Regions from separate parts of the Methylophilus sp. OH31 genome, predicted to be linked through region 2. Evidence: predicted binding sites of a transcription regulator. Region 2 holds the regulator's gene; each other region holds the start of a gene.
What was found. Region 2 encodes sigma-54, which starts transcription at its own class of promoters, with help from an activator protein. Its sites were predicted from a motif close to TGGCACNNTTCCTGCT; they were not measured.
Positions count from the first base shown of each region.

Region 1 (10,018 bases), on a different contig from region 2:
ACACCGCTGGTCAGCAATGCGTACACATCCAGATCGAACGCCTTGCGAGTCAGCTTGGTATAAATAGGATTGCGTTTGTTGGTCACCGCTGACAAATTATTATAGGTCAGCCCACTTTCCATGCACTCAAACGAACTCAAACATGGCGTGTTTGTGACAACAAAGCTGCAACTTTGTGAACTAGTTGCCGTGTTCCAGCATTTCACGCCATTCAGCGGTGCTTTGGTCAAGTTATTAACACCTAAAGTGTAAGTAGTCGCCGTACTGCTCTGATAGGTAAATGTATCTATAGTATTCGCAGAACCTAAATTAAACGACCGATCTGGCGTTTTGGTCAAACTGGATGAGCTAGCAGGCAATAGGTCGCCTGACAAAGCCCCCGAACTCAACATTTGATCATCCGGACAAGGCACTGTAGAGGATAAACAGGCTAGGACTTTAATCTCAAAAGGGCAAAGCGAGCTGCTACCAGCGTGACGAATTTCCAGATGATCGTAGTTAGGGACTGCGGTAGAACCTACAACAAAATCATAACTGAACGTATACGTGCCTGGTAATGTAAAATCATACTCGACCGCCATGCCGGTATCTTTGTATGTTTTACTCACAGTATCACTCAGCGAATTAGTGGTCGTGATGTCGCAATCAGTACTGCTATTTGTTCCCCAAAAGTCGTAAAAACCGACGCAATAATGGCTAAACTTCAGCCCATCCCGCTCTCGAAAGGTTTCAACAACATCCAGGTTAGCAGGCAATCCTGTACTTGTCGGGCAGCCACTACTGGTCTGAGGATAAGTACCAACCACCTGCTTATTATTGGTATCTACGTAGCGGACACCACACCCGTAATCATTTCCACCTAAATACGTATCTACAACATGATAATAACGAACTGGGTTAGATGCACTCACAGGATACAATGCTGGGATAGTCAACGTGACGTTTGCCGTCACAAAATCATATGGATAAATATAGCTCCAGACAATGGTCACGGTTGGCCCCTGAGTGAGCGAGTTATATGGCACCGTAAATTGTGAAGTAGCTCTTTGCGCCACGCCTGCGGTAGCCGTAGCAGGCGTTGGGCCAGTCATCGGAACAGTTGTATAAGCACTTGGAGAAGAGGAGGAGGCCGCAAAATGATTCGGCCCATAAATAGTTTTATTGCCTCGAATGTATACACCATTATCCAAGCGGCTGGTTGAGGTGTTAACCTGTGGATTAGCAGCATTGTTATTAAACATGCTTATATTAAAAGTGCGATCTGGGGTATAAGTCGACTGATAAACTTGACCACCTTTATTTTTCACTACCTGAAGCTGGGTGGAATCATCGATGATAATGTGCAGGCCATCAGATGTTGACACGCCACCGGCACTGTTGAGATGAACAAACGCGGCATTAACACTGGTATAAAAAATCACTCCCGCAGCAAGCAGAAGCGTCTTTAATATCAATTTAGTTAAATTACACACGAAATAAGTATCCTAGATTAATTACATTCCTCTACAGGCGGGCCGCTATATAAGCATCGACCGAGAGTCACTGTAATTCTTCGTTCTATGTAGTCTTGTGCACCCACGACCCCCAGCGAAGCCGTTGAGGTAATGGTATACATGCCAACATTCTGCGTGTTGCCTTTGTCCTGAAGCACACTGCGGTCGCAGGTCAATAACACATTAAAGTTATTAATCGTCAAAGTGGACGGCGAAGCGAAACAAGCTTTCATATCGGTTGAGCCCGGCGATAATACCTGAAAAGCCCCCCACTCTACGCCCGCCCTTGCCGCCAAATACGCATTTGCGCCTTGCACATCTTGTATCGTGCCCAGATTGGCCAGCAGCGACAAACGCATGGCATAACCCACCAGGCCAGCCAAAGTCACCAGTAAAAATATTGCCACAGGCAACATAAAACCCTTTGCGCGATAAGCAATGCTTTTCATGGCGAATTCACCACATTAATCAAGTTAACCAATCTTGCCACGCCACCGTTTTTTGCGAGCGTCAATTGCGCAGTGACGACACTGGAATGCTGCATGACGCCAGGCGTATAGGTAAAACTACATTCGGTCACATCGTCAGCGACAATATTAGCTGTCAGCCCATTAAAATTGGTCACACGCCCGGAAGCGATAGGAATATTTGAATACATCACCAAACGGCGATTAGGAAGATCGCAGGCATAAATGACAGCACCGTTCACTACATAAAAACGGCTACCCGGTGAAGCAAACGGAAAAAGTGCACCTGTGAATGTGACTGAGTTTGCATTAGCACTTACTGGCCGAATATTGTTGCCCTCATACACATCAGCCCCAGCAATGCCCATGTTATAAATAACCAGCCGGTCCCCGGCATCTACATTCACCATCGGCCCGAGTACATCCAGCGTAAGACTGCCTGCATCGAAGTCTTCTTGCTGATAGCGGCCACCTGCCTTAATTGGCACAAACTGAACATAACTCCCTGTGTCATTCGGCACCCACACACTATTAGGCAGGGCATTGCGGATATCGCGTGACATACGGCGCAAGGAAATATCAGCACGGTCGGCAAGCTCGTAATAAGCCTCAGAATTTACATAAGCCAAGATTGAATTGCGGATAAAACTGACTGAAATGCCACCCAAAATAGCCATCACGACGATGACAATCACCAGCTCCACCAAGGTGAAGCCAGACATAGAAAGACTAGAATGCTTACATGCGCGGCGCATAACGAACCTTAAAGCCAGTGAGGCGGATTGTTGTGCTGGCAGGGCCATTCACCGTCACTACAATTTTTAATACCGCATCGGCAGGAAGGCCTGCAAAAGCACCCGCCCCACCCGCCTGTGTAATGGCAACAGCCGCTGAATAAGCGTTTAAGTCTGCCAATGCAGTAGAGTCGCCAATGCGACAGATGCCGGTACAACCACCGCCAGGCATGGTAAAACCACCATAGTCAGCGACATTATCAAAAGGGTTTGCTGCACCGTAGCGACTCTCGGTCGCCGGGCTTGGGCCATTTAAGTTGGCTTGCGAATTCACCGAGCAGTCAGCCGAACTGTTGGCGGTGGATGCATTGGGATCATCAGGGTCGCAAAAGGTGAAGGGCATTTGCTGGATTTCTTGCATGAGTGATTCAGCAATCGCAATGGCTTGCTTGCGCGCGAGTGGATCAGCGGAGTGCCCACTCATAAAAGCGAGTGCACCAATCACACCAGCAATGGCAGTTGTCACAATCACAATAAACACGACCATTTCTACCAGCGAAAAACCGTAATGGTTTTTTTTGCTGGGTGGTATGTATTTATTATTTTTGTGATTATCTTGTTTGCCCATATGCGTCACCGGGTCAATGACCAGATGGTTTGTTTAGTGGATGTAACCTGTATTTGCTTCGACATTAACTATCAACGACTGGGCATTATTTTTTCTATTTGTGACAGTGTAGCTCGCCGCCTGATTTGGCACAGCACGCCCAAGCCCATCAAACCCTAAGCCCGCATTCGATGAACCGACATTCACATTCTTAGAGCTTGTAAAAACATAAGCGGCCGCTGTCTCAGGGCTAATTACCGATTGATTACATGCTGCGTCAAAACAAAGCCTGACAACATCTGGCACAGCGTCGGTATGAATAACAAACACCGGCTTGCGCTGGGCAATCGCCGTTTTTTGCGCATAGCGAAGCGTAGATGAAAGTAAACCCGCGTCACCGCGGGTTTCGAAGATATCACCATTTGCGAATCTGGGGGCGGCTACTACTGCTAAAATCGCAGTTAAAACAATCACCACCACCAACTCAACTAGCGTAAATCCGTTTGAATATACCTTCGCTGTCACAACAACTAGCAGTTTGCAACAGTAATATTAGCCTCATTAACCGTACCAGTCGTCGAGTCATATGTAAACGAACATGCTGCAGTATCTCTCAGGCTAAACACGGTTGAATTGGCAACACTGGCATGATCCAGATTAACCCCTGAAACGCTTTGTAACGCTGCTTCAATACCACCGGTAGCATTTGTTGGCCAACCGCTCCCATTGACGGCAACGTTACCTCCATCAACAGGCACGTTACCGGCAGCAGTCATCCCACTCGCTATCCACGCAGCATGTACCAATGTAGCTGCTGTACGAACAGATGCTGCCACACCTCTTGCTGTTGCTAAGTTTGCACGTTCCGTCACATTCACAAATCTTGGCAATGCTGTCGCAGCAAGAATACCAAGTACCGCGATCACTACAACCAATTCAACCAATGTAAAACCAGCTTGTTTTTTCATTACTCAGACTCCTAATCAAAAATCCCTACCGTTATCATCACAGTGGCAGGTTATAACTGCGTTAACTTATCGCTAGCAAAAGGCATGCCAGACAATTTTGGTCCACACTAAACGATGCCTGCGACCACCTCTACAACGACCTAATACTAAAGGTATTGCTAATTGCCTTTAAAATATGCACAAACAATTAACCACCTTTAAACATCACCGAACTCATATCCCATATTGGCAAAAATACACCCAGTGCTAATATCAATACCAGTATGCCCAAGAATATAATCAATATAGGTTCGATTTGCGCGCCTAATGTTTTAACGTCATATTCGACGTCAGCTTGATACATATCGGCAATTTCTTGCATTAAATCATCCAGCGAACCAGACTCTTCACCCACTGCAATCATCTGCAGCACCAGTGGATTAAATACCCCCGTTTGCGTGGCAGTTCTAAGAATGGTTTCACCGCGCTCAATGCCAGCAGACATGCTTAGAATTTTAGCGCCAAGATACTCATTCTCAACCGTCTGTGAGACCAAGCGTAAAGCCGAAAGAATCGGCAAACCACTACGCGTCGACAAAGCAAAACTGCGTGCAAACCTGGCCATGGTGCCTTTGAAAATAATCTTGCCTGCAATAGGAATGCGCATCTTGTAACGATCCCATTGAGACCGCCCAACTTCTGTACTCGTGTACGATTTGAACATCCAGACCGCCCCTGCAATCATGCCTATCAGCACAAACCAGTAGTTACGCATGAAGCTGGAAAACGCGATCAATATTTTTGTGATGAAGGGCAAATCCGCATGCATGCTGGCAAATACTTTTTCAAACTGCGGAATCACCATGACGTTAATAACGACGATGGCAATCGCCATCGCGATGAGCACAAAGGTGGGATATTGCAAAGCAGACTTGATTTGGCCGCGCATAAAGCGCTCAAACTCAATGTGCTGCGCCAATCGCAGAAAGATATTGTCCAGGTTACCCGTGGTTTCACCAACACGGATCATGCTGATATAAAAGCCATCAAACACCTTAGGGTGCTCAGTCATGGCGACTGACAATTCACGGCCTGAGTCCAGGCTGACACGAAGCTGACCGACTACTTGCGCCAGTGTGGCATTACCAACCGAGCTTTGAATGCCGGCCAAGGCACGCATAATCGGGATACCAGCCTTGAGTAAGGTATACATCTGCTTGCTGAACAGCATGACATCGAGGCTGGTGACTTTTTCTTCAAACAAATTAAAGGCAACTGCACCAGCCGCTTTTTGCTTGATTTCAATCGGGGTGATTTTGGAAAGTATGAGTGCTGCACCCAACGCGTCAAGGTCGGCCGCTTCTTGTACGCCGCTGACCATCATGCCATCGTCGGTACGTCCTTTATATTCAAATATCGGCATAGGCGGCGCTCTTTAAAAAGGATTACTCTTCAAATTGATTATCGACACGCATGATTTCATCAAGCGTAGTCTTACCATCTATCGCCAGTTGCAGTGACTGATCGCGCAAGGTTCTGCCTTTGAGTCGTTCGCGCGCTTTTTTGATGAAGACATTGGTATCCGGCATGTTGGCGGCCATCGCCAACTCATCGGTCATTTCCAAAAATTCGTATAAACCAACCCGCCCCAAATAGCCGGTACGGTTACAGTGCTGGCAGCCTTTGCCATGACGGAAATTAGTAACTACATCCGGTTGCTGTATGACCTGATTTAACCAGACTGACTCTGACTCACTCGGGGTGTGCTCGACGGCGCAATGCGGGCAAATGAGTCGCACCAGCCGCTGCGCCAACACGCCTAACAGCGACATGGCGACCATAAAGCGCGGTACGCCCATATCGATCAAACGCACAGGGGCGGTGGAGGCATCGTTGGTATGCAATGTTGATAGCACCAAATGGCCGGTCATAGAGGCACGCAAACCGGTTTGGGCAGTTTCCTCGTCACGCATCTCACCCACCAGCACAATGTCCGGGTCCTGACGCAGAATAGCGCGCAATAACTTGGGAAAGTCCAGCTCAATCTTTTCGTTGACCTGGGTTTGAATAATGCCCGGCAAACGATATTCCACCGGGTCTTCTACGGTAATTACCTTGGTCTCTGGTGTATTCAACTCACTCAGCGCAGAATACAGGGTGGTGGTTTTACCACTACCGGTCGGACCAGTGACCAACACCATACCGCTTGGACGGCCAATCATTTTACGGAAACGCGCCAGTAAATCCGGCGGCATACCTAATTTATCTAATTGGAAATGCCCGGTATTCTGGATCAGCAAACGCATCACCACGGTTTCGCCATACTGGGTAGGCATGGTAGAAATACGCATATCCACCGCGCGACCTTTTACGGTAAAACCAAAGCGGCCATCTTGCGGCAAGCGTTTCTCTGAGATATCCAGGCCTGCCATGATTTTGAGGCGCATCACCAGCGCAGTAGCGATCTTATTATCCGACTGCGTCTGAAAGTGCATCACACCATCAATACGAAAACGGATCAGCAGTTTATTTTCTTGCGGCTCAATATGTACGTCAGACGCGCGTACCTGTACGGCATCTTCAAAAATAGTCTGCAACAGCTTAACAACAGGCGCGTCATCTATGCCCAGATCAACGCCCATCAGGCTGGCAAGATCAACATTGCTGGCGGCGAGGTCTTCTTGCAGCTCCAACGCCAGTGAAGAGATTTGCTCGGTCTGGCGATAAGAGCGGTCAATGGTCTGCATAAGCAGACTTTCCTGCACGACGACAATATCAATGTCGCGTTTGAGCAGCCTGACCAACTCGTCATACGCATACACATCCGATGGATCAACCATCGCAATCAGGAAACTATTTGGACGTTCTTCGAGCAGGATGGCGCGGAAACGGCGCGACTGAACTTCAGGGAGTTTTTGAACCTGCTTCACGTCCAGTTCGTACTGGCCCAGGTCCAAAAATGGGATATTCAACTGAGAAGCGACAGCCTCGGCAATTTGCCGCTCATTGGCGTAGCCTTTTTCAGCAATCACGCGCCCCAGGCGACGACCCGACTTGCGCTGTTCTTCCAGCGCCTGATCGAGCTGAGCTTGGGTCATGAAATTCTGTCTGACCAGAATTTCACCTAATCTAATTTTCTCGGGACGAGCCATGGCGTTGTAATTATTTATCTATATAGACTTTTCTTCGTCTATCATATCACCAACATTCTACCCTTACGTTTGTAAACAAGCTGCAAAAAATGTTTCATATCGTCCTTTTCGAACCCGAAATTCCACCCAATACGGGAAATATCATACGCTTATGTGCCAATGCCGGCGCAAAACTGCACCTGGTCAAGCCCTTAGGCTTTGAACTCTCGGATAAACACCTTAAACGCGCAGGCCTGGATTACCACGAATACGCCGAACTCACCGTCTACGAGAACTGGGCAGAATGCCAACAGCGCCTGCAAGGCAAGCGCATGTTTGCACTCACCACCAAAGGCAGTACAAGACACACTGATTTACAGTTTAAAGATGAAGATGTGTTTGTCTTTGGACCAGAATCGCGCGGCTTGCCAGAAGACATCCGCGCACAATTTGCGCCAGAACATCGCGTCAGGCTACCGATGCTGCCGCACAGCCGCAGCCTCAACTTGTCGAATTCAGCCGCCATTTTGCTGTATGAAGCCTGGCGTCAAACCGGGTTCCCCGGGGGCGTGTGAAAGTAATAGGCAAAAAAAGCCCCGATTAAGGGGTAAATCGGGGCAACAGGCCTCATCGTAAAGGCTTCCGCTCAGGGAGGAAAGAAGCGGAAAGATGATTCATCATCATCGTGCTGATATGAGTCTTCTGCGTTTTGAAAAGTTCCGATAATTTATCACCATAAATCTAATTGAGTGCGGATGGGCATGGGAACTTGATTGAAACCGTAGGGATAAGTAACTCTGTAGACTTCACGCGCTGACGGATTGATGTAGTACTTTTTCGCCTCTAGGCGAGTCACTTTCTGATGCTTGCCCCTCAGAAAGTAACCAAAGAGGAGGGCACCCAGCCATCACGGCCTGACGGCTCCCTTGCGTTGCTCAACAAAATAAGCGGTCACGAAACTCATCCTAGCGGGCTGCACACTACGCAGCCCACCGCGGGATTCGGACAGTCGCTCCCTTCTTCCTTATTTTGTCTCCGCTACTCAGCGTGATGGGATGGGATTTATCTCGCCAAATTCGCATTGCATAAATGCGGACGGTTCAAAAATCAGATTCTTTTGTTAACCCTGCTAAACGATGGCGCTCGCGGGTGTTCGGGGTCCCCATCTGCCGCGCCGAGCAACGCAGGGTTGGCGGGAGTCTTCGGCCATCGGCTGTCCGAGTTCCGCAACAAGCCACGTTCTGTGTGGCTTGTCAGGGTGACAACTAACGAAGTGTTGCGGCGTAGGCTAACATTGCGTAGCAATGTTAAACGTAGTGGCCGTAGCCAATTTCGATGGACGCCCGGCAAACCGAGTAGCGCAAGGAAGAAGCGGAAGCTGGGGTGTCTTGTTCTTTGCCTTCTTTCTTATGGACAAGCATAAGAAAGAAGGTCGCCTAGAGGCGAAACAGATCGCTCATTAAATAACCAAGCAACTTACTACTAATATACTCTTCGCTTTTTCAAGCAAAGAAAAGTAACTCGCCAAAAAAGCGAAAAGAAACCCCTAAACCAATAGAACAATCTTTTCTTACAATCCCACACCCAGCAAACGCCTTAGCGACACAGCATCCGACCAAACAATCCATCAAATTCCCCTGCACATCATGCGATAATAATCACATGCAATCTGAAACCAATCTCCTCCAGGGTCTCAACGATAAACAACTGCAAGCGGTCACCCTGCCGCATCTTTCTGCGCTCATTCTGGCAGGTGCTGGCAGCGGTAAAACACGGGTGCTGACGACGCGCATCGCCTGGTTGATCCAAACTGGCCAAACCTCGCCCATGGGCCTGATGGCCGTGACCTTTACCAACAAAGCGGCCAAAGAAATGCTGACGCGTTTGACCAGCATGTTGCCAATCAACACACGCGGCATGTGGGCAGGCACTTTTCACGGTTTATGTAACCGCATGTTGCGTGCACACTACCGCGAAGCCAGATTGCCAAGCACCTTCCAGATTCTGGATACCGCAGATCAGCTGTCTGCCATTAAGCGCGTGATGAAAGCCATGAATGTGGATGATGAGAAATATCCACCCAAGCAAGTGATGGGTTATATCAACAGCTGCAAAGAGGAAGGCTTACGCGCCGAAGCGGTAGACGCTTATGACGGCCACAGCCAGAAATTGCGTGAGATTTATGCGGCCTATGACCAGCAATGCAACCGTGACGGCGTGGCCGACTTTGCTGAGCTATTGCTGCGCTGCTACGAGTTGCTGGAGCGCGAGCCACATATCCGCGCGCATTATCAGCAGCGTTTTCAATATATTTTGGTGGACGAGTTTCAGGATACCAACCGCCTGCAATACTTATGGTTAAAGCTGCTAGGTGGCGCGCATAACAGCATTTTTGCCGTGGGCGACGACGACCAGAGTATTTATGCTTTCCGTGGCGCGCGCGTCGGTAATATGAACGACTTTCAGCGCGACTTTAATGTGCAGAATATCGTCAAGCTGGAAGAAAACTACCGTTCGCACAGCAATATCCTCGATGCGGCGAATGCCATCATCACCAATAACCGCAACCGCCTTGGTAAGAACTTGTGGACGTCTGCGGGCAAGGGCGAGCCGATTCGCATTTATGAGGCTTATAACGA
Region 1 is NZ_BAUS01000002.1:59,629-69,646, reverse strand. It holds gene OH31_RS15240 (DUF6701 domain-containing protein) at 1-1,472, opposite strand, end outside; gene OH31_RS01985 (hypothetical protein) at 1,490-1,942, opposite strand; gene OH31_RS01980 (prepilin-type N-terminal cleavage/methylation domain-containing protein) at 1,939-2,682, opposite strand; gene OH31_RS14315 (hypothetical protein) at 2,699-3,322, opposite strand; gene OH31_RS01970 (prepilin-type N-terminal cleavage/methylation domain-containing protein) at 3,356-3,826, opposite strand; gene OH31_RS15340 (type II secretion system protein) at 3,832-4,269, opposite strand; gene OH31_RS01960 (type II secretion system F family protein) at 4,457-5,671, opposite strand; gene OH31_RS01955 (GspE/PulE family protein) at 5,694-7,346, opposite strand; gene trmL (tRNA (uridine(34)/cytosine(34)/5-carboxymethylaminomethyluridine(34)-2'-O)-methyltransferase TrmL) at 7,490-7,954, shown strand; gene OH31_RS01940 (UvrD-helicase domain-containing protein) at 9,042-10,018, shown strand, end outside.
Region 1: OH31_RS15340 (type II secretion system protein) is a predicted target of sigma-54. The motif match lies at 4,344-4,359, and genes of this name have one in related genera.

Region 2 (10,018 bases):
TTGACAGGAGTCTATGATGACCGCAGAAGCTACCCTTGAAATGCCCGTACCGTTGGTGTTTACCGACAATGCCGCCAAAAAAGTGAAAGAACTGATTGATGAAGAAGGCACGCCAGACCTGAAACTGCGTGTATTCGTCAGCGGTGGTGGCTGCTCCGGTTTCCAATACGGCTTTACGTTTGAAGAAGAAGTAAATGACGATGATACGCAAGTCGATAAAGACGGCGTGACCTTGCTGATTGACCCGATGAGCTTGCAATATCTGGCCGGTGCCGAGATTGATTACACCGATAGCCTGCAAGGTTCACAGTTTGTGATCCGCAACCCGAATGCGACCACTACTTGCGGTTGTGGTAGCTCGTTCTCGGTTTAACGACTGCATTCAGTCATGCGTTTTATGATTGAGAAAAGCCAAGCGTGTGCTTGGCTTTTTTTATGCCGGCTGCTACTTGTCATAAGTATGGCTACCATCAGCCAGGGCTGTACCAAGCATGCAGCAGCGGTGCAAGCTATCCCGGCTGGCGCGACCGTACTTGTTCTGGGCGATAGCATTAGCTACGGTACAGGCGCCGAGCATGGCACGCAGGATTATCCGACACTGCTGGCACGCAAGACCGGCTGGCAGGTCATCAATGCCGGTATTGCTGGGGAGGTTTCCAGCGGTGGTTTGTCACGCTTGCCGGGCTTATTGGTGCAGCATAGGCCTCAAGTTGTCATTATTGAGTTGGGTGGCAATGATTTCTTGCGGCAATGGCGCCAGCGCGTGTTGAGGAAAACCTGAAAAGTATCGTACATTTAGTACAGCAGGCGGATGCAGCCGCTATATTGATTGCCATGCCGGAAGTGAGTCTGGCTGGCCCGCTCAGTGATCACCCGCTCTATGCACGCGCGGCCGAGGCAACTGGCGCACTATTAGTGCCTCACGCAGTGTCTGCTGTCTTGTCAGATGGCCGACTGCTTGCCGATCAAGTGCATCCGAATGCAGAAGGTTATCGTGAGTTGGCGGATGCACTGACAAAACAGCTCCATGACCTTGGTGTGTTGCGTTAGCGGAAACGATCAGTATCGGAGAATATGAAAAGCCCGACAATCTATTGATGTCGGGCTTTTTGTTTTTGCAGGCGTGATTCAGTCTGTGGCTAGCGTTGGTGTAACGGTACAAACTCCCTGCGTTCAGAGCCGACATACAATTGGCGTGGGCGGCCAATTTTTTGCTCAGGGTCGGCATTCATTTCGCTCCATTGCGAAATCCAGCCAGCGGTGCGCGCCAGCGCAAATATGGCGGTAAACATGGAGTTTGGAATACCCATGGCGCGCATGACGATGCCGCTGTAGAAATCGACATTCGGATACAGTTTGCGTGAGACGAAATATTCATCCTCCAGTGCGATTTTTTCCAGTTCCATCGCCAGTTTGAACATAGGGTCATCGTGCAGACCCAGTTCATTCAATACTTCATGGCAGGTTTTACGCATGATGGAGGCGCGCGGGTCCATGTTGCGATAGACGCGGTGCCCAAAGCCCATGAGGCGGAAGCTGTCAGTTTTGTCTTTGGCGCGTTTGATGAATTCACCAATACGGCTGACGTCGCCAATCTCTTCCAGCATGTTCAATGTTGCTTCGTTGGCACCGCCATGGGATGGGCCCCACAAAGAGGCAATCCCGGCCGCGATACAGGCAAACGGGTTGGCGCCGCTGGAGCCAACCAGGCGTACGGTAGAGGTAGATGCGTTTTGCTCGTGATCTGCATGCAGAATCAGGATACGCTCAAATGCACGTGCCAGGATCGGGTTGGGTACATACTCTTCGCAAGGGGTCGCAAACATCATATGCATAAAGTTTTCTGCGTATCCCAGCTTGTTTTGGGGGTACATAAATGGCTCGCCTACATTGTACTTGTAGCTCCAGGCGGCAATCGTAGGTACTTTGGCCAGTAGACGCATGGCGGCCACCCGGCGAGATTCCGGATCAGCCACATTGTTATTGTCGGGATAAAACGCAGCCATGGCACCTACGACCGCAATCATGACTGCCATCGGGTGGGCATCGCGGCGGAAACCGCGAAACACATTGCTCATCTGGTCGTGCAGCATGGTGTGCTGGCTGATGGTGTCGACGAATGCTTCACGTTGTTGCAGGTCCGGCAGTTCGCCATTGAGCAGTAAGTGCGAAACTTCGAGGAAGTTACAGTTTTCTGCCAGCTGTTCAATCGGGTAGCCACGGTAATACAGCAACCCTTGTTCACCATCAATAAAGGTGATGCCGGAGGTGCAAGAGGCCGTAGACATAAAGCCAGGGTCAAACGTGAAATAGCCATGTTTGCCCAGGTTGCGGATATCGATCACATCCGTGCCAAGGCTGCCCTTTAAGACGGGCAATTCAATTGCGGTACTGTCGTTGTCAAATGTAATGGTCGCTTTGGTAGCCATAACGCACTCTGTTTAAGTCAAGGTTGTCTAAATTATACGCAATCGTTTTTGAATATGGTGGCTTGTAAGGAAATGAGGGGAGAAAAGTTCAAAAATCGCCTTCAATCCTGCACCAGTTTAAATCAAACGTTGAGTGCATTCGCACTGCTTTAGGGTGTCTTAGTCCTAATTCGGATAAATCGCGCCTAATACCCGTGGCCCTGCTGCACCGGTGACGGCAGGCAGGTTGCCGGGTTGATGATCCACGCAACGTTGCGCCAGCCAGGCAAAAGCAACGGCTTCCACCCAGTCGACGCCAATTCCCAGGCTATCCGTGTGTTGCACTGGTCGGCCGCACAGGGTTTGTAACCTGTCTATCAAAGCAATATTGTGCGCACCGCCGCCACAGACATAAATTTCTGCGGCACCGCTACAATGCTGTTTCAAGGCATTGGCGATCGTCACTGCCGTCAATTCCAGCAGCGTACGGGCGACATTCTGTGGCGTGTCAGCATGGGCTTGCAGGTGTGCATGGAGCCAGGCCTGGTTAAACAGGTCGCGGCCAGTGCTTTTAGGGATGGGCAGGGCAAAATAGGCGTCAGCAAGTAAAGCGGCCAGCAAGGCTGGATTGACATCGCCACGTACCGCCCAGGCGCCACCAGCATCATAGCTCTGGCCTGTGTGCTGCAGGGTCCAGGCATCCATGAGTAAGTTGCCGGGGCCGGAATCAAAGCCAATCACCTTGCCGCTCACCGGCAAGTCGCTCAGGTTGGCGATGCCGCCAATATTCAAAATGACGCGATGTGTGTCAGGTGCTGCAAAGATTGCCTGGTGAAAGGCGGGCACTAATGGTGCGCCTTGCCCGCCAGCCGCAATGTCGCGGCTACGAAAGTCGCCGACTACGGTGATGCCAGTGCGTTCCGCCAGGCGTGCATGGTTACCCAGTTGCAAGGTATAGGCCTGGCCGTTGGCCAGATCAGGACAGTGGCGTATGGTTTGCCCGTGGCAGCCAATCGCCGTCACGGCTTCTGCCGATACATTGGCTGTTTGCAATAAGCCTTGCACTGCCGCTGCGTAGAGGTCGGCCAGCTGATTGGACACTATAGCGGCGGTATGTAATTCGTTGACGGCTGGCGTATGCAGATCCAGCAGGATTTGTCTGACATCCGCCGGATAAGGCAGGAAGTACTGGCTTTGTTGCTGCAGGTGCTCACCGTGTTGCGCGACTAGGACTGCGTCCACCCCATCCAGACTGGTACCAGACATCAGGCCGATAAACAGGCGCGTTTGAGTGGGTGGGGCAGAAAAATTCATAAGGCATAAGTGTAACACTGCTCATGCCTGGCTTACAGAAATGCATGGGATTACGTTAAAATAGCTGTTTTACTTTCATGACGAGGCGTGCGCAACGCGCGCCTCAAAAAAAGAACCTTTATGACAGACGTAAACCAAGCTTCAGTGACGACTGAAGCACTGAGTCCAGAGATTGTGAACGCACTGGCGATTATCAAGCGCGGTGCCGATGAACTATTAATCGAGCAAGAACTGATTGAAAAGCTGAAAACCGGCAAACCCTTGCGTGTGAAAGCAGGCTTTGACCCCACCGCACCTGATTTGCATCTGGGGCATACCGTGCTGATTAACAAATTGCGCCAGTTGCAGGATCTGGGGCACCAGATTCAATTCCTGATCGGTGACTTTACCGGCATGATTGGTGACCCGACGGGTAAAAGTACCACGCGCCCGCCGTTAACGGTCGAACAGGTGAAGGCGAATGCCGACACCTATTCCGAACAGGTATTCAAGATTCTGGACCCGGCCAAAACTGAGATTGTGTTTAACTCCAAGTGGTTAAGCGACCTCGGTGCCGCGGGCATGATCAGGCTGGCAGCCAGCCATACAGTCGCCCGTATGCTAGAACGCGATGACTTCTCCAAGCGTTTCAAAGGCAACCAGCCAATCGCGATTCATGAATTCTTGTATCCCTTATTGCAGGGCTATGACTCTGTGGCTTTGCAGGCCGATTTGGAACTGGGCGGCACAGACCAGAAATTTAACCTGCTCATGGGCCGTGAATTGCAAAAGCAGGCTGGCCAATCGCAGCAATGCGTGTTGATGATGCCGTTGCTGGAAGGCCTGGACGGCGTCAATAAAATGTCCAAGTCTTTGGGTAACTATATTGGTATCAGCGAAGCGCCTGAGACGATTTTCGCCAAAATCATGTCGATTTCTGATGAACTGATGTGGCGCTATATCGACCTGCTGTCATTTGCCACCCTGGAAACTATCGCCCAGTGGAAAGCACAAGTGGCTGCTGGCGACAATCCACGTAATATCAAGGTCGGTTTTGCACAGGAGATCGTTGCCCGTTTTCACGGCCAGGCGGCGGCTGAAAAAGCCCTGCAAGACTTCCAGACCCGTGCCAAAGGCGGGATTCCTGATGATGTGCCTGAGGTAGCAGTAGCGATTGATGGTGATAGCATCAGTATCAGCCAGTTGCTGAAACAGGTGGGCCTGGTGGAAAGCACCAGTGAAGCCATGCGTGCCGTGCAACAAGGCGGCGTGAAGCTGGATAGCGTAAAAGTTGACGATAAAAACCTGTCATTGGCAAAAGGGGTGACCGTGGTGGCACAAGTGGGCAAGCGCAAGTTTGCCAAAATCACCATCCAGTAAACAGGCGTTACCGATAAAAAAGGCCGCATTTGCGGCCTTTTTGTTTTACAGCGATTTGCGTAAATTGGCTGGTGGGATATTCAGCGATTCGCGGTATTTGGCAATGGTGCGGCGCGCAACCACAATGCCTTGCTGCGCCAGCGTATCGGTGATTTGATTGTCGGACAATGGTTTTTTCTGGTTTTCTTCAGCGACCATTTGTTTGATGAGCGCGCGAATGGCGGTGGCAGAACATGAGCCGCCTGCATCGGTGGCGACTGAGCTGCCAAAAAAGTATTTAAGTTCAAATACACCGCGTGGCGTGAGCATGTACTTATGTGTTGTCACGCGAGAAACCGTGCTTTCATGCAAGTCGAGCTCTTCGGCAATTTCGCGCAATACCAGGGGCCGCATGGCAATTTCACCATGTTCAAAGAAATTGCGCTGTCTGTCCACAATCGCTTGCGACACACGCAAGATGGTAGAAAAGCGTTGCTGGATATTTTTAATCATCCATTTGGCTTCCTGCATCTGGCTCTGCAGATATTGGCCGGAGCTTTCACGGTTGCGCTTGAGGATATCTGCATACAACTGATTGATACGTAGTTTGGGGATCACGCCATCATTGAGCGACGCCATCCAGATGCCTTTGATTTTTTTGACCACGACATCGTGCTGAATAAAGTGGTCATGGCTAAAGGTCGCAAACTCGTTGCCTGGCTTGGGGTTTTGCTGGCGAATCAGTTGTTGCGCGCCTTTGAGTGCAGCTTCGTCGCAAGTGAGTACCTTGCGCAATTTGACAAAGTCTTTGTTGGCCAGCAATGCCAGATGATCTTTGGCAATCGCCATCGCAATACGCAAATAAGGTGTCTCAGGCGGCAGTACTTGCAGTTGTAGCAAGATGCATTCACGCAGGTCACGTGCACCGACGCCGATCGGATCCAGGTTCTGGATCAATTTCAGTGCGGTTTCCAGCTCCAGTAACTCAATTTCCAGCTCTGGCGGCAACAGGTCGACAATCTCCTGTAGATCCTGCTCTAAATAACCATCATCGTTAATGCTGTCGAGCAAAAATTTCACCAGATCCATGTCACGCTTGGATAGATGTGCCAATTGCATCTGGTTGATCAGGTGTTCGCGCAGACTGATATTGTTGGCGTCCTGGCGAGAGAAGTCACTATCTTCATCATCGAGGTTGTTGCGGCCCGCTTCGTCCCAGTTGCTGGCACTGCCAAACTCTTCGTAGTCATCTTCAAACTCGGGCGGCGTGAATTCTTCATTCAGATTTGGTTGTTCGCCTTCAGTGCCGCTCGTTTCGTCACGTGGTTCATCACGCAGACTCTCTGCAGGGGGAGTGAGGTCGTTTTGGGTCGCGACATCAAATGAACTTGCATCCACCTGCTCTGTGTCTGTCGAGCTGGTGGCCAATGGCGAGTTATCTTCAAATTCTCCTTCTTCGCCATCTGCCATTTCCAGCAGCGGATTTTCCTGCAGGATGGTTTCCAGCTCCTGGCTTAACTCCAGCGTGGACAACTGCAACAGGCGGATGGACTGCTGAAGTTGCGGGGTGAGCGCCAGGTTTTGTGAGATGCGTAATTGCAGGTTTTGCTTCATATCAGGTTACAGCCTAAAATTCTTGCCCAGATAGACTTCACGTACGCCTTCGTTCTGAATGATTTCGTCTGGCGTGCCTGCGGCAAACACAGCGCCTTCATTAACGATGTACGCCCGGTCACAAATATCCAGGGTTTCACGCACGTTGTGGTCTGTAATCAAAATGCCGATATTCTGGCTGCTCAGGTAGCGGATAATTTTCTGGATCTCAATCACCGCAATCGGGTCAATCCCGGCAAATGGCTCATCCAGCAGGATGAATTTCGGGTCTGTGGCCAGGCAGCGCGCAATCTCTACACGGCGGCGCTCGCCGCCCGACAGGCTGACTGCCTGGCTGTGACGGATATGCTGGATATGTAATTGATCCAGTAAAGACTCCAGCCGCGCTTCACGCTCTTCTTCCGTGTAAGGGCGGGTTTCCAGGATTGATAAAATATTATCAGTCACCGTCATTTTACGAAAAATGGATGCTTCTTGTGGCAGGTAAGCCAGGCCCATGCGGGCGCGCTCGTGCATGGGCGCGCGGCTGACATCTGCCCCATTCAGCGTAATGCTGCCGTCGTCCAGTGCGACCAGGCCAACAATCATGTAAAAGCTGGTGGTTTTGCCAGCACCATTCGGGCCGAGCAAACCAATCACTTCGCCGCTGCGTAGCTCAAGTGTAGTGTTTTTAACCACGGTGCGTCCCTGATAGGCTTTTTTCAGGTGGCTGACACGTAAGTGGTTATGATCTGGTGAAGCTGTTGTCTGCATAAGGCCGGTCTTTAGGGTTGCGCTTTCGTAGGCTCATTAGTGGTGTCGGCGGGTGCCGGTTCCACTTTGATTTGCAGTGAGCGGTTCATGCGCAGCCCTTGTTGCGAGGTTGGCTTGTTATCAATCACAGGCGGCGTGGTTTTGTTCTTGGGCTGAATGGTCGCTTTGACGCGGCTACCGGCGGTACCATTGGGGTTAGCCTTGGTGCCGCCAATGACTTCGGCGTACTCTGCATTGGCGTCATAACTGATGTAGTCACCGGTGACCAGGTCTTCACCACGTTTGACCCAGGCGTTGGTGTATAGCTGTACCTTGTCCATGCGCGCGTTGTATTCAATACGCTGCCCACTGCCTTGCATCCATTCGTCTTTGCCAGTGCGTTTTTGCTTGAATGTGGTCGGGTTGCCGGTACAGGTGCTGTGCTGAAAGCCATCCTGGTCTTCACGCACAATCATTTTGTCGGCTTTGATTTGCAGGGTGCCCTGGTTGAGGATCACATTGCCGGTATAAATACTGATCTTTTTGGCATCATTCACAGTCACGGTATCCGCTTCCAGCTCAATCGGCTGGTCACGGTCAGACTCTTCAGCCAGCACGCTGGTTGACCACGATAGCAGTGCCCATAAGGTCAAGCAGGTGGCATAAAATAATGGCTTGTGCGTGTTCAACTCATTTCTCCAGAATCAACGACCCTTGTGATTGCCTGTTTTCGCCTTCGCTGCCGGGCTTGCAGTTTTTGCGACTGCGGGTGCGCGTACATAATGTACATGCACCCGGTTAAATAATTGCATGGTGCCTGCCTTGTTATCAAAACGCATGCCGGTACCTGTGATCACCGTCGCCGGTAGCTGGCGGATAGTGACCGGCAAATCGGTGTAAGCGAGGTCTGTATCCGGTTCCAGCGTTAAATGTTCGGTTTGCAACTGCATTTCAGGCTTGGCCAGCGTGCCCTGGCGTATGACCTTGACCTGCTTGCTAAACTCGACCAGTTTACCATTGGCTGACACTTTGCCGTGCTGGCCATGAATTTGCGTGTAAGGTTTATCCTGCCCAAACTGGGTGAAACGCGGGCGCTGTAATTCGGTATAGTCGTTATCCGGAAAATGGCGCATTTCTGCCGCAGCTAACACGTATTTGGTATTGCCAGTGGCGTCGGTACGCGTGCTGACAAAGTTATAGAGCATGTAGTCCGGATCGTGACGACTTAAGCGGCTCAAGCTCAGCGCCTGCTCCTGTACGGTCTGGTTAATCCAGAATGTCAGCAGCGCTAAAAACAGCATTAACGCAATTGGCAATAAGATGGGGTGTTTAAGCATGCGGGCGTTCCAGGGCGTCAGTGAACCTAAACGATTTTTGCCTTGAGTAAATCATGCATGTTAAATGCGCCCACTAATTGCTGCTGCTCGTTCACTGCCATAAACCCGTTAATTTTATATTGCTCCATCAGGTTGACTGCTTCAACCGCCATTTGTTGCATGCCCAATAAACGTGGCTGCGTATTCATGACCGTTTTGATTGATTGTTGCGTATCGGTGGCACCTTGCATAAACAGGCGACGCAAATCGCCGTCGGTGAATACGCCGATCGGGTGTTGTGCGCTATCGACAATCGCTGTAAACCCCATGCCTTTGCTCGAAATCTGTGCAATCGCTTCCTGTACGGTGCCATGCTCGCTGATAGCGGGGATCGCATCCCCCGTGCGCATGACATCTTTAATCCTTACCAGCAGCCGTCTGCCCAGACTTCCGCCAGGATGTGACCGCGCAAAGTCCTCGGCAGTGAATTCGCGCAAGTCGAGAACGCAGAGCGCCAACGCATCGCCCAAGGCCAGTGCGGCCGTCGTGCTGGCCGTGGGTGCCAGCCCCAGTGGGCACGCTTCGTGGCTAACTGCAGCACTTAAATGCACGTCTGACTCGCGCGATAGCGTGGACTCTTCGCTACCGGTAATGCTCAGAATACGCGCACCGATACGGCGAATGGCGGGCAAAATATTGATGATTTCATCACTTTCGCCGGAATTGGATAGCGCAATCACGACATCTTCAGCTGTGATCATGCCCAGGTCGCCATGGCTGGCTTCCGCCGGATGCATAAAGAACGCAGGGGTGCCCGTGCTGGCAAGGGTGGCCGCAATTTTACCGCCGATATGGCCGGATTTACCCATGCCAGTGACAACAATGCGGCCGCGACAGGCCAGAATCATGCTGACAGCGGCTTCAAATTCGCTGCCGATACGGTCGGCCAGTTGGCGGATTTCATCTGCCTCGTGCAGCAGTATGCCTCGTGCACGCGTCACGATGTCTGGACTTTTCACGAGGTGGACACCTGATTTTGCTGTGTTCATGGCGGGTTAGTATAGCAAGTGACGCCCCCGGCAAGAAAGCGAAACACAGCTTTTTTACGGATTTTTTATTAGCGGGCACATTTTTTGCATAAAATAGTGTTTTGTGGCAGGATGCATCATCCTGAAACGCGACTGTTTCAGGTTACATCACTGACGATACGTCATAATATATGGTTTGCTGGCAGACATTCATCTGCACGGCTTGACATTAATGCTTTAGAATTTTTGCATGTTTGATTCCCTGATC
Region 2 is NZ_BAUS01000010.1:82,224-92,241, reverse strand. It holds gene erpA (iron-sulfur cluster insertion protein ErpA) at 17-373, shown strand; gene OH31_RS15290 (GDSL-type esterase/lipase family protein) at 461-781, shown strand; gene OH31_RS15285 (hypothetical protein) at 751-1,050, shown strand; gene gltA (citrate synthase) at 1,140-2,429, opposite strand; gene OH31_RS11970 (anhydro-N-acetylmuramic acid kinase) at 2,595-3,722, opposite strand; gene tyrS (tyrosine--tRNA ligase) at 3,843-5,081, shown strand; gene OH31_RS11960 (RNA polymerase factor sigma-54) at 5,127-6,674, opposite strand; gene lptB (LPS export ABC transporter ATP-binding protein) at 6,681-7,427, opposite strand; gene lptA (lipopolysaccharide transport periplasmic protein LptA) at 7,439-8,095, opposite strand; gene lptC (LPS export ABC transporter periplasmic protein LptC) at 8,111-8,743, opposite strand; gene OH31_RS11940 (SIS domain-containing protein) at 8,770-9,771, opposite strand; gene OH31_RS11935 (cation:proton antiporter) at 10,001-10,018, shown strand, end outside.

Region 3 (10,018 bases), on a different contig from region 2:
CTCTACACCCAGCTGCTGAGCGCTGTGGGCGAGAAAATGCTTGGTCAGCAAGGGGATGTCTTCCCTGCGCTCGCGCAAGGGCGGCAGGCGCAGGCGGATGACGTTTAAACGGTGAAACAAGTCTTCACGGAACAGGCCTTGTTTAACGCGCTCTTCCAGATCCTGGTGCGTGGCCGCAATGACGCGCACATTGACCTTGATCGGCTGGTGACCGCCGACCCGGTAGAACTGGCCATCGGATAGCACGCGCAATAAACGTGTTTGCAAATCTGCAGGCATGTCACCGATTTCATCCAGAAATAAGGTGCCGTTGTCTGCCTGCTCAAAGCGCCCTCTTCTGGCCGCCGCGGCGCCGGTAAAAGCGCCGCGTTCGTGGCCAAACAATTCGGATTCCAGCAAGTCTTTAGGGATCGCTGCGGTGTTAATCGCGATAAATGGTTTGTCTGCGCGTGGGCTATGTCTATGCAATGCGCTCGCTACCAGCTCTTTACCACTGCCAGACTCACCATTGATGAGTACGGTGGAATGCGAGCGGCTCAAGCGACCAATCGCGCGGAAAACCTCTTGCATGGCTGGTGCCTGACCGATAATTTCTGGCGATGGGCCGGTGTCTTCGACGGCTTCAACCGATTGGCGCATGCTCTCTTCAACCGCACGTTTGATAATTTCAATGGCTTGGTCGACATCAAAAGGCTTGGCCAGATATTCAAAGGCGCCACCCTGAAAAGCAGCCACTGCACTTTCCAGGTCGGAGTAAGCGGTCATGATAATGACGGGAATATCCGGGAAGCGCTGTTTTACCTCTGACAGAAAGTCCAACCCGGAGCCGTTAGGCATGCGAATATCGCTGACAATCACTTGTGGTTGTTCGCGGTTTAAGGCATTCAGCGCTTCTGCAGGGGACGAGAAGGTTTTGAAATCAAAGTCTGTGCGTGCCAGTGCTTTTTCAAACACCCAGCGGATGGATTTGTCGTCGTCTAAGATCCAGATTGGTTTCATAGCTATTTCTCGTCAATTATTATGCTGATGATTTTAATTGCGTACTTTCAATCGGTAGCAATATATGAAAGGTTGTTTTGCCTGGCTGTGAATCGCAATCTATCATGCCATGGTGCTGCGTAATAAATGTTTGCGCCAGGGCAAGCCCCAGGCCTGTGCCGCCTTCGCGACCAGAAACCAGGGGGTAAAAAATACGTTCTTTAATGCCTGCCGGGATGCCGGGGCCGTTATCAATAATTTCAAGATGGATACCAACGCGGTAGCGTTTCCTGGCCAGTGTAATCTGGCGTTCTGCACGCGTGCGGAAGGTAATACTTGCGCTTTCCGTCTGGCTTTGTTGCATGGCTTGCGCGGCGTTGCGGGCGATATTCAGCACCGCCTGAATCAACTTTTCGCGGTCGCCTATCAGTTCAGGCAGGCTGGTATCGTAATCGCGAATGACGCGGATATGGTTGGGGGATTCCGCCAGCAATAAACTGCGTACGCGTTCCAATACTTCATGAATGTTGGTCGGCTCGTATTTAGGTACGCGATGGGGCGCCAGCAGTCTGTCCATCAAGCTATGCAGGCGATCAGCCTCTTTAATAATGACTTGCGTATATTCTTTCAGGCTGGCTTGTGGCAGTTCGAATTCAAGTAATTGCGCTGCGCCACGCAAACCGCCTAAGGGGTTGCGAATTTCATGTGCCAGATTGCGCAACAACTCTGAGTTGGCTTGCTGTTGAATCAGCATGCGCTCTTCGCGCGCAATGCGTAATTGCTGGTCCATTTGCACAAATTCCAGGATCAGCATGTCTTCTGGCGTTTGGTTGAACGTGGTTGAAATGGGCGTGACGGTACAAGTGACCGCCGTGGTGTGCCCGCGTTGTGTGGTCAGCGTGAACTCGTGTTCCCGAAAGGGACCTTGAGTTTGTATGGCATTGGTGACTGCCATTTGCAGAATCTCGCAATTCACGAATACATCGTGAATGTGCAGGCCGTGAATTTGGTTGGCGCTAAACGCGAACAGTATCTCTGCACTCGAGTTTGCATAGGTTACTTCCAGCTGGTTATTGAGCAGAATCACTGCTGTTGCAATGTGCTCTAAACCGCTAAACCCGTGGGGAGATTTTTGAACCATATCCTAAGCTTGTTAAAAAGAGTGAATCACGCCCTGTTTTAAAGCAAAAGCCAAGCCAATTCTAACTCAGGTGTCAAAAATGGTTTAAAGAATTCCCAAAATGGTGCGTTTACAGATTAAGTTCTTTGTTGAGTAGCTCGATGTTACGCTCATGGGCCTGAATTTCGGCTTCAATCACATGTAGTTTTTCATCGTATTTTGCGACGTTTCTAAAGGTTTTTCCATTGGCGCCTTTATAGACTTCGGGCGTATTTTGCGCCTCTTCGTAGAGCTGTTTTGCATGTTCAAGTGCTTGTTTTTCTTGCTCTAATTCACTCATGAGCAATTCGCGGCGTTTTTGGTCGCGCTGGTTTTGCGTCTGGTTATCCACTTTGGGGAAATTAGCCGGAGAGGGGGCTTTTGCGCTAGGTTTTTTTTCGCGTGCAACGGGAGGTGGCTCTGCCGTTTTTGGGCCGCTAATGACCAATTCTGCTTTGCTGTGACCTTCTGGCTTGATATTGGTGTAAGTGGTCACACCATTGCTGTCCGTATACTTGTATATATCCGCCAGGCAGCTGCTTGATACCAGTACAAAGGCGAGAACGTAAAAAAGTCTTTTCATGGCAATAGTTTAGAGTAGATTGTTGAGGTTATCAACGTGTCTTTACTGCAAAAGGTTGACGATGCTGAGTGTGCATAAAAAAACAGGGCAGCCTAAGCTGCCCTGTTTTGGTGCGTCTCTTGCGATTAGCAGGAGTAGTACAAACCAAACTCAACAGGGTGTGGTGTTTGACGCAATTTAGTCACTTCTTCCATTTTCAATGCGATGTAAGAGTCGATCCAGTCATCAGTGAATACACCACCGCGTGTCAGGAACTCGCGGTCTTTGTCCAGATACTCAAGCGCTTGCTCCAATGAAGAACACACGGTTGGGATCAATGCATCTTCTTCTGGTGGCAGATGGTACAAGTCTTTTGTCGCTGGTTCACCTGGGTGAATCTTGTTCTGAACGCCGTCCAGGCCAGCCATCAGCAAAGCTGAGAAAGCCAGGTATGGGTTGGCAATCGGGTCTGGGAAGCGCGCTTCAACACGGCGTGCTTTGTCTGAATGCACGAATGGAATACGGATCGCAGCAGAACGGTTCTTAGCAGAGTAAGCCAGTTTTACTGGTGCTTCGTAATGCGGTACCAAACGCTTGTAAGAGTTAGTGCCTGGGTTGGTGATCGCGTTCAATGCGCGAGCGTGTTTGATGATACCGCCGATGTAGTACAGGGCGAAATCGCTCAAACCAGCGTAGCCGTTACCTGCAAACAGGTTTTTGCCATCTTTCCATACGGATTGGTGTACGTGCATACCAGAACCGTTATCGCCAAACATTGGTTTAGGCATGAAGGTCGCAGTTTTGCCGTAAGCATGTGCTGTGTTTGTGACCACGTATTTCAGGATTTGTGTCCAGTCAGCACGTTGTACCAATGTTGCAAATTTAGTACCGATTTCACATTGACCAGCAGTCGCCACTTCGTGGTGATGCACTTCAACAGGCACGCCCAACTCTTCCAGTGTCATCACCATCGCAGAGCGGATGTCGTGCAATGAGTCGACTGGAGGCACTGGGAAGTAGCCGCCTTTAACGCCTGGACGGTGGCCTGTGTTGCCGCCTTCGAATTTTTCACCTGATGACCAGGCTGCTTCTTCGGAGTTGATCTTAACGAAGCTACCACCCATGGTGGCATCCCATTGTACGCTGTCAAAAATGAAGAACTCTGGCTCAGGACCGAAGTAGGCTGTGTCGCCCAGGCCGCTGGATTTCAGGTAGGCTTCTGCGCGTTTTGCCAGGCTACGTGGGTCGCGGTCGTAACCTTTACCATCTGTAGGGTCAACAACATCACAGGTTAAAACCAATGTTGGCTCGTCAAAAAACGGGTCAATGTATGCGGTGCTTGCATCAGGCATCAGTTGCATGTCAGAGGCTTGAATGCCTTTCCATCCAGCGATGGAAGAGCCGTCAAATGCATGGCCTTCAGTAAATTTATCTTCGTCGAAGTGAGAAACTGGCACAGTCACGTGCTGCTCTTTACCTCTGGTATCGGTAAAACGGAAATCAACAAATTTGATGTCGTTTTCTGCAACCAATTTCATTACGTTTGCAACGGACATTACATTCTCCTCAATGATCAAGGTCTAAATTTTAAGTTGCACACGCAAAAAGCGGGGCATGTTGCGGATGTCCCGTAACGTGAGCAAGTGTCAAACAATGGATAGTTGGAATTCAGCCGGATGACCGAATCCCAGGAAATCTCAATGTGTAATATTAGCAGGAAGCATGCCACGCCAAAATAACCATTTTGCATGGTTAAGGGGTATCTTACATAAAATTATAAAAACATCATGCACTATTTGTGTGCAATGCAACAAATTGAGCACCAAAATTGTGCATTGTGATTTTGACTTGCTTTCGCGGGTATACTCGCCGTTTTAGTCCTTGTGTGAATGAAGGTGTGATTTGGAAAGCGTAGAAAATATCTTAACTCAGGCCCATGCCCGCGCCTCACAAACTGGCTTGTCATATGCGGGTGCGGTGACGCCGCAAGAAGCCTACGCATTGATTAGCCAGAATAGCGAAGCGGTGTTGGTCGATGTACGCTCACGCGCGGAGTTGGAGTTGGTCGGGCGTGTGCCTGTTGCGACCCATGTAGAGTGGGCGTTTTACCCTGGCATGGTGGCAAATGCCGAGTTTGCTGCACAATTGCAAGCGCAAGTGGATAAATCACGCACGGTGATTTTTATGTGCCGTACAGGCGGACGCAGCCATAATGCGGCTCTGCTGGCACAGCAATTGGGCTATAGCAATGTTTACAATATGATTGAAGGCTTTGAGGGCGAGGCCAATGCGCTGAAGCAAAGAACCTTGATTAATGGCTGGAAGCATGCTGGCCTGCCGTGGACTAATTAACGCTGTATCAATCACTTTAGACAAATGAAGCTTTGCCGCGTATGACCGTTGAAAAGTATGCAGTGATTGGTCATCCAATCGAACATAGCAAATCGCCATTGATCCACCAGGCATTTGCACAGCAATTCAATAAAGCGATTGTTTACGAGAAGGTGCTGGCGCCTTTGGATGGCTTTGCTGCAACGATTGCGCGCTTGCAAGCCGACGGTTATGTGGGCGCCAATGTGACGGTGCCATTTAAGTTTGAGGCTTTTGATGCCTGCCAGGATTTATCTGCGCGGGCGCAGGCAGCAGGCGCGGTGAATACTTTAAGCTTCAAAGCTTCGCAGTTACTTGGTGACAATACGGACGGCTGCGGCCTGGTCAACGATATCCTCAAACATCAGCAAACGCGCCTGGCTGGCAAAACCATATTGTTGCTTGGTGCTGGTGGTGCTGCGCAAGGCGTGGTGTTGCCTTTGCTTGAACAGCAGCCATTACAACTGACAGTCGCCAATCGCAGCCTGGATAAAGCGCAGGCCATGGCGGATCGGTTTGCAGCAGACGCTGATCGTACAAAGGTCACATTGCAGGTGCAGACATTTGCCGACTTATCGCAAGGCTATGATGTGGTGATTAATGCTACCTCAGCCGGGTTAAACGATAGTGTGTTGCAAATTCCAGCACTGGTATTCCAGCAACATACGCTGGCCTACGACATGATGTATGGGCGTGACACGCCCTTTATGCAGCAGGCGCGGGCTGCAGGGGCGCGCGTGGCAGATGGCTTGGGCATGCTGGTAGAGCAGGCGGCCGAAGCATTTTATCTCTGGCATGGTTTGCGACCAGACACTGCTTCTGTGATCCAGTCTTTCCGTCAGTCCTAGGTTTCTCACAATGAAACAAGCCATTAAACTGTTTTTTGGCCTCTTGCTGCTGTGGGTTTGCCTTTACCAGGTGTGGGCGCTATTGCATATTGTATGGTGGATTGAGCATAACCCGACCTCCACCGCGTTTATGGAAGCACGCCTCGAAGTCATGCAGGAAAGTCACCCTGATGCAAAGTTGCAGCAGCAATGGGTGCCCTATGCAAAAATCAGTAACCACTTAAAGCGCGCTGTGATTGCTGCCGAAGACAGTAAGTTTGTCGATCACGAAGGATTTGACTGGGTGGGCATAGAAACTGCGTTCGAGAAAAACCTGGAAAAAGGCAAGATTGTGGCAGGTGGTTCCACCATTAGCCAGCAGCTGGCCAAAAACTTGTTTTTATCCGGCCACCGGACGCCGTGGCGCAAAGCCCAAGAGGCAGTCATCACCTTTATGCTAGAAAAGTTATTGACCAAGCGCCGTATTCTGGAAATTTACCTGAATGTGATTGAGTGGGGCGATGGTGTGTTTGGTGCCGAAGCGGCCTCGCGTCATTACTTTCATGGGAATGCCAGATCACTTGGACCAGCAGAGGCTGCCAGGTTGGCAGCCATGATCCCGAATCCACGCTTTTATGATGTACATCGCAACACACGTTACCTGAGTCGGCACGCTGGCACCATACAGGCGCGCATGCGATTGGTGAAAATACCCTAATTTTAAGGGCTTGTTTAAGCTATTAAACCCTTATACCGCCACATACAATGTTTTATATAAATATATGTATGTGGCTTTACCACATCCGTATTGGATGCACTGTCAAATGACGGCGTATCTCGGGGACCGGTTGCATGTTGACCTAGCCCTTGACAGCGAGATGTTTTAATAAGGGTATGAGGTAACGGCCAGTATAACTGGCCGTATTTTTTGCCAGTTCCTCAGGCGCGCCTACGCCAACCACCACACCGCCACCATCACCGCCCTCAGGGCCCATGTCAATCAGCCAGTCAGCCGTTTTAATCACATCTAGGTTGTGCTCAATAATCACCACTGTATTGCCTGAGTCACGCAGTCTATGAATCACATCCAGCAATAACTGGATATCGGCAAAATGCAAACCAGTAGTTGGTTCGTCCAGAATATACAGTGTACGGCCCGTATCGCGCTTGCTCAGCTCCAGTGACAACTTGACCCGTTGTGCTTCACCACCCGACAGCGTAGTGGCCGATTGCCCCAGCGTAATATAGCCCAGGCCCACATCCAGCAGTGTTTTCAGTTTGCGTTCTATGACCGGTTGCGCATTAAAAAACTGATGCGCCTGTTCCACGGTCATTGCCAACACCTGGTGGATGTTTTTGCCTTTAAACTGAATTTCCAGTGTTTCACGGTTATAGCGCTGACCTTTGCACACATCGCACGGCACATACACGTCCGGCAAAAAGTGCATTTCTACACGTAGTACACCATCGCCCTGGCACGCCTCGCAGCGACCACCTTTGACGTTGAATGAATAGCGGCCAGGGCCATAACCACGTGCACGACTTTCAGGCACGCTGGCAAACAAATCGCGAATAGGAGTGAACAGGCCGGTATACGTGGCCGGATTGGAGCGCGGGGTGCGACCAATCGGGCTTTGGTCAACATCAACCACTTTGTCAAAGAACTCCAGGCCGTCGATGCTTTCATGTGGCGCCGCTTCGGTGGTGCTGCCATACAAATGTGTTGCCACCACGCGATAGAGCGTGTCGTTGATCAGCGTGGATTTGCCACTACCGGAGACGCCGGTGACACAAGTGAGCAGTCCAACCGGGATTTCGACGCTGACATTTTTCAGGTTATTGCCGGTGGCATTGTTCAGTTTTATCCAACGCGCAGGGTCAGGTTGGGTGCGCGGCAATTTAAAGGTGATCTGTTTTTTACCGCTGATATATTGCCCGGTCAGCGAATTGGGATCAGCTTCAATTTCCGCTGGCGTGCCAAAAGAAACAATATTGCCGCCATGTTCACCAGCCCCAGGGCCAATGTCGACAACAAAGTCAGCCAGTTGAATCGCATCTTGATCATGTTCGACCACAATCACGCTATTGCCGATGTCGCGCAGGCGCTTCAAGGTTTCCAGTAAGCGGTCATTATCGCGCTGGTGCAAACCAATCGAAGGTTCGTCCAGCACATACATCACGCCGGTCAGGCCGCTACCAATTTGTGACGCCAGGCGGATACGCTGTGCTTCGCCGCCAGACAAGGTTTCTGCCGATCGCGACAATGACAAATAATCCAGGCCGACGTTGGTCAGAAATTTGAGGCGGTTTTCAATCTCTTTGACAATTTTGTCGGCAATGGCCAGCTTTTGGCCGCTGAGTTGCAGTGTTTCAAAAAAGTGCAGCGCCTGTTTTAGCGGCACTTCGCAAATCTGGTGGATGTTGCGGTCGCCGACTTTGACGTGACGCGCTTCACGGCGCAAACGTGTGCCTGCACAATCAGGGCAGCTGGTCGCGTTGATGTATTTGGCCAGCTCATCGCGTACTGCCGTTGAATCACTTTCGCGGTAGCGCCGTTGCAGGTTGTTGATAATGCCCTCAAAGGTGTGCGACTTGCTGAAAAACGTACCGCGTTCATTGAGGTATTTAAAGGTGATTTGTTCGCGGCCAGAGCCAAACAGCAGAATTTGCTGGGTGTCTTCCGGCAGATTCTCAAACGGCGCTTCCAGGTCAAAGCTGTAATGCTGGCTCAGGCTGGCCAGCATCTGGAAGTAAAACTGATTGCGTTTGTCCCAGCCTTTAATGGCGCCGCTGGCGAGTGACAAATGCGGAAAAGCTACCACGCGCTTGGGGTCAAAAAACGTGACCTGGCCGAGGCCGTCACATTTGGGGCAGGCACCCATGGGGTTGTTAAAGCTGAATAAGCGCGGCTCTAGCTCGACCAGTGAGTAATCACATACCGGGCAGGAGAATTTGGCTGAAAACAGATGTTCTTTTTCATTATCCATTTCCAGGGCAATCGCTTTGCCATCGGCCAGTCTCAGGGCGGTTTCGAATGACTCAGCAATGCGCTGTTTCATATCTTCGCGCACTTTGAGTCGGTCCACTACCACGTCCACACTGTGTTTGGTCGTTTTGGCCAGTTGCGGCAGGCTGTCCATTTCGTAGACCTTGCCATCAATACGCAAACGTACAAAGCCTTGTGCTTTGAGGGTGTCGAATAAATCGAGCTGCTCGCCTTTGCGGTTAGACACCACCGGCGCCAGAATCATCAATTTGGTGTCTTCGGGCAATTTGAGGATGCTGTCCACCATCTGGCTGACGGTTTGCGCTTCGAGTTTGATGCCATGATCCGGACACTCAGGGTCCCCGGCACGCGCATAGAGCAAACGCAGGTAGTCATGAATTTCAGTCACGGTGCCCACGGTAGAACGCGGGTTGTGCGAGGTGGATTTTTGTTCGATGGAAATCGCCGGCGATAAGCCTTCAATCAGGTCGACATCAGGTTTGTCCATGCGTGCCAGAAACTGGCGGGCATAGGCGGATAAACTTTCGACATAGCGGCGCTGCCCTTCTGCGTAGAGCGTATCAAAGGCCAGTGAAGATTTTCCGGAGCCGGAGAGGCCGGTCACCACCACCAGTTGGTTGCGCGGAATATCCAGATTGATGTTCTTCAGATTATGGGTGCGCGCCCCGCGAATTTTGATAAATTCCATGATACTTTCACGAACAGACAGCCAACCTGATAATATACGCAATTATTCAAAATTAAGCCAAGTTTTCTTACAGATTCATGCAGTTCTCCGAAAAAATGACCCGAATAGAAACGCGCGCCACGGCGGCCTTGGCGTCTATCTACGGGCTGCGTATGTTGGGCATGTTTTTGATCCTGCCTATTTTTGCGATTTATGCTGAAACTTTGCAGGGCGGGGATAACCACGCACTCATCGGCCTGGCACTTGGTGCCTATGGCTTTATGCAGGTGATTTTTCAGTTGCCATTTGGCATGGCATCTGACCGTTTTGGCCGCAAAAAGCTGATTTACCTGGGCTTGATCATGTTTGCGGTGGGCAGTGTGTTTGCCGCCACCGCGCAAGATATTTACATGGTGATTGTTGGCCGTGCGATTCAGGGTGCGGGCGC
Region 3 is NZ_BAUS01000004.1:29,029-39,046, reverse strand. It holds gene ntrC (nitrogen regulation protein NR(I)) at 1-999, opposite strand, end outside; gene glnL (nitrogen regulation protein NR(II)) at 1,019-2,119, opposite strand; gene OH31_RS06780 (DUF4124 domain-containing protein) at 2,229-2,720, opposite strand; gene glnA (type I glutamate--ammonia ligase) at 2,846-4,255, opposite strand; gene OH31_RS06770 (rhodanese-like domain-containing protein) at 4,602-5,051, shown strand; gene aroE (shikimate dehydrogenase) at 5,093-5,917, shown strand; gene mtgA (monofunctional biosynthetic peptidoglycan transglycosylase) at 5,928-6,614, shown strand; gene uvrA (excinuclease ABC subunit UvrA) at 6,757-9,591, opposite strand; gene OH31_RS06750 (MFS transporter) at 9,669-10,018, shown strand, end outside.
Region 3: glnA (type I glutamate--ammonia ligase) is a predicted target of sigma-54. The motif match lies at 4,412-4,427, and genes of this name have one in related genera.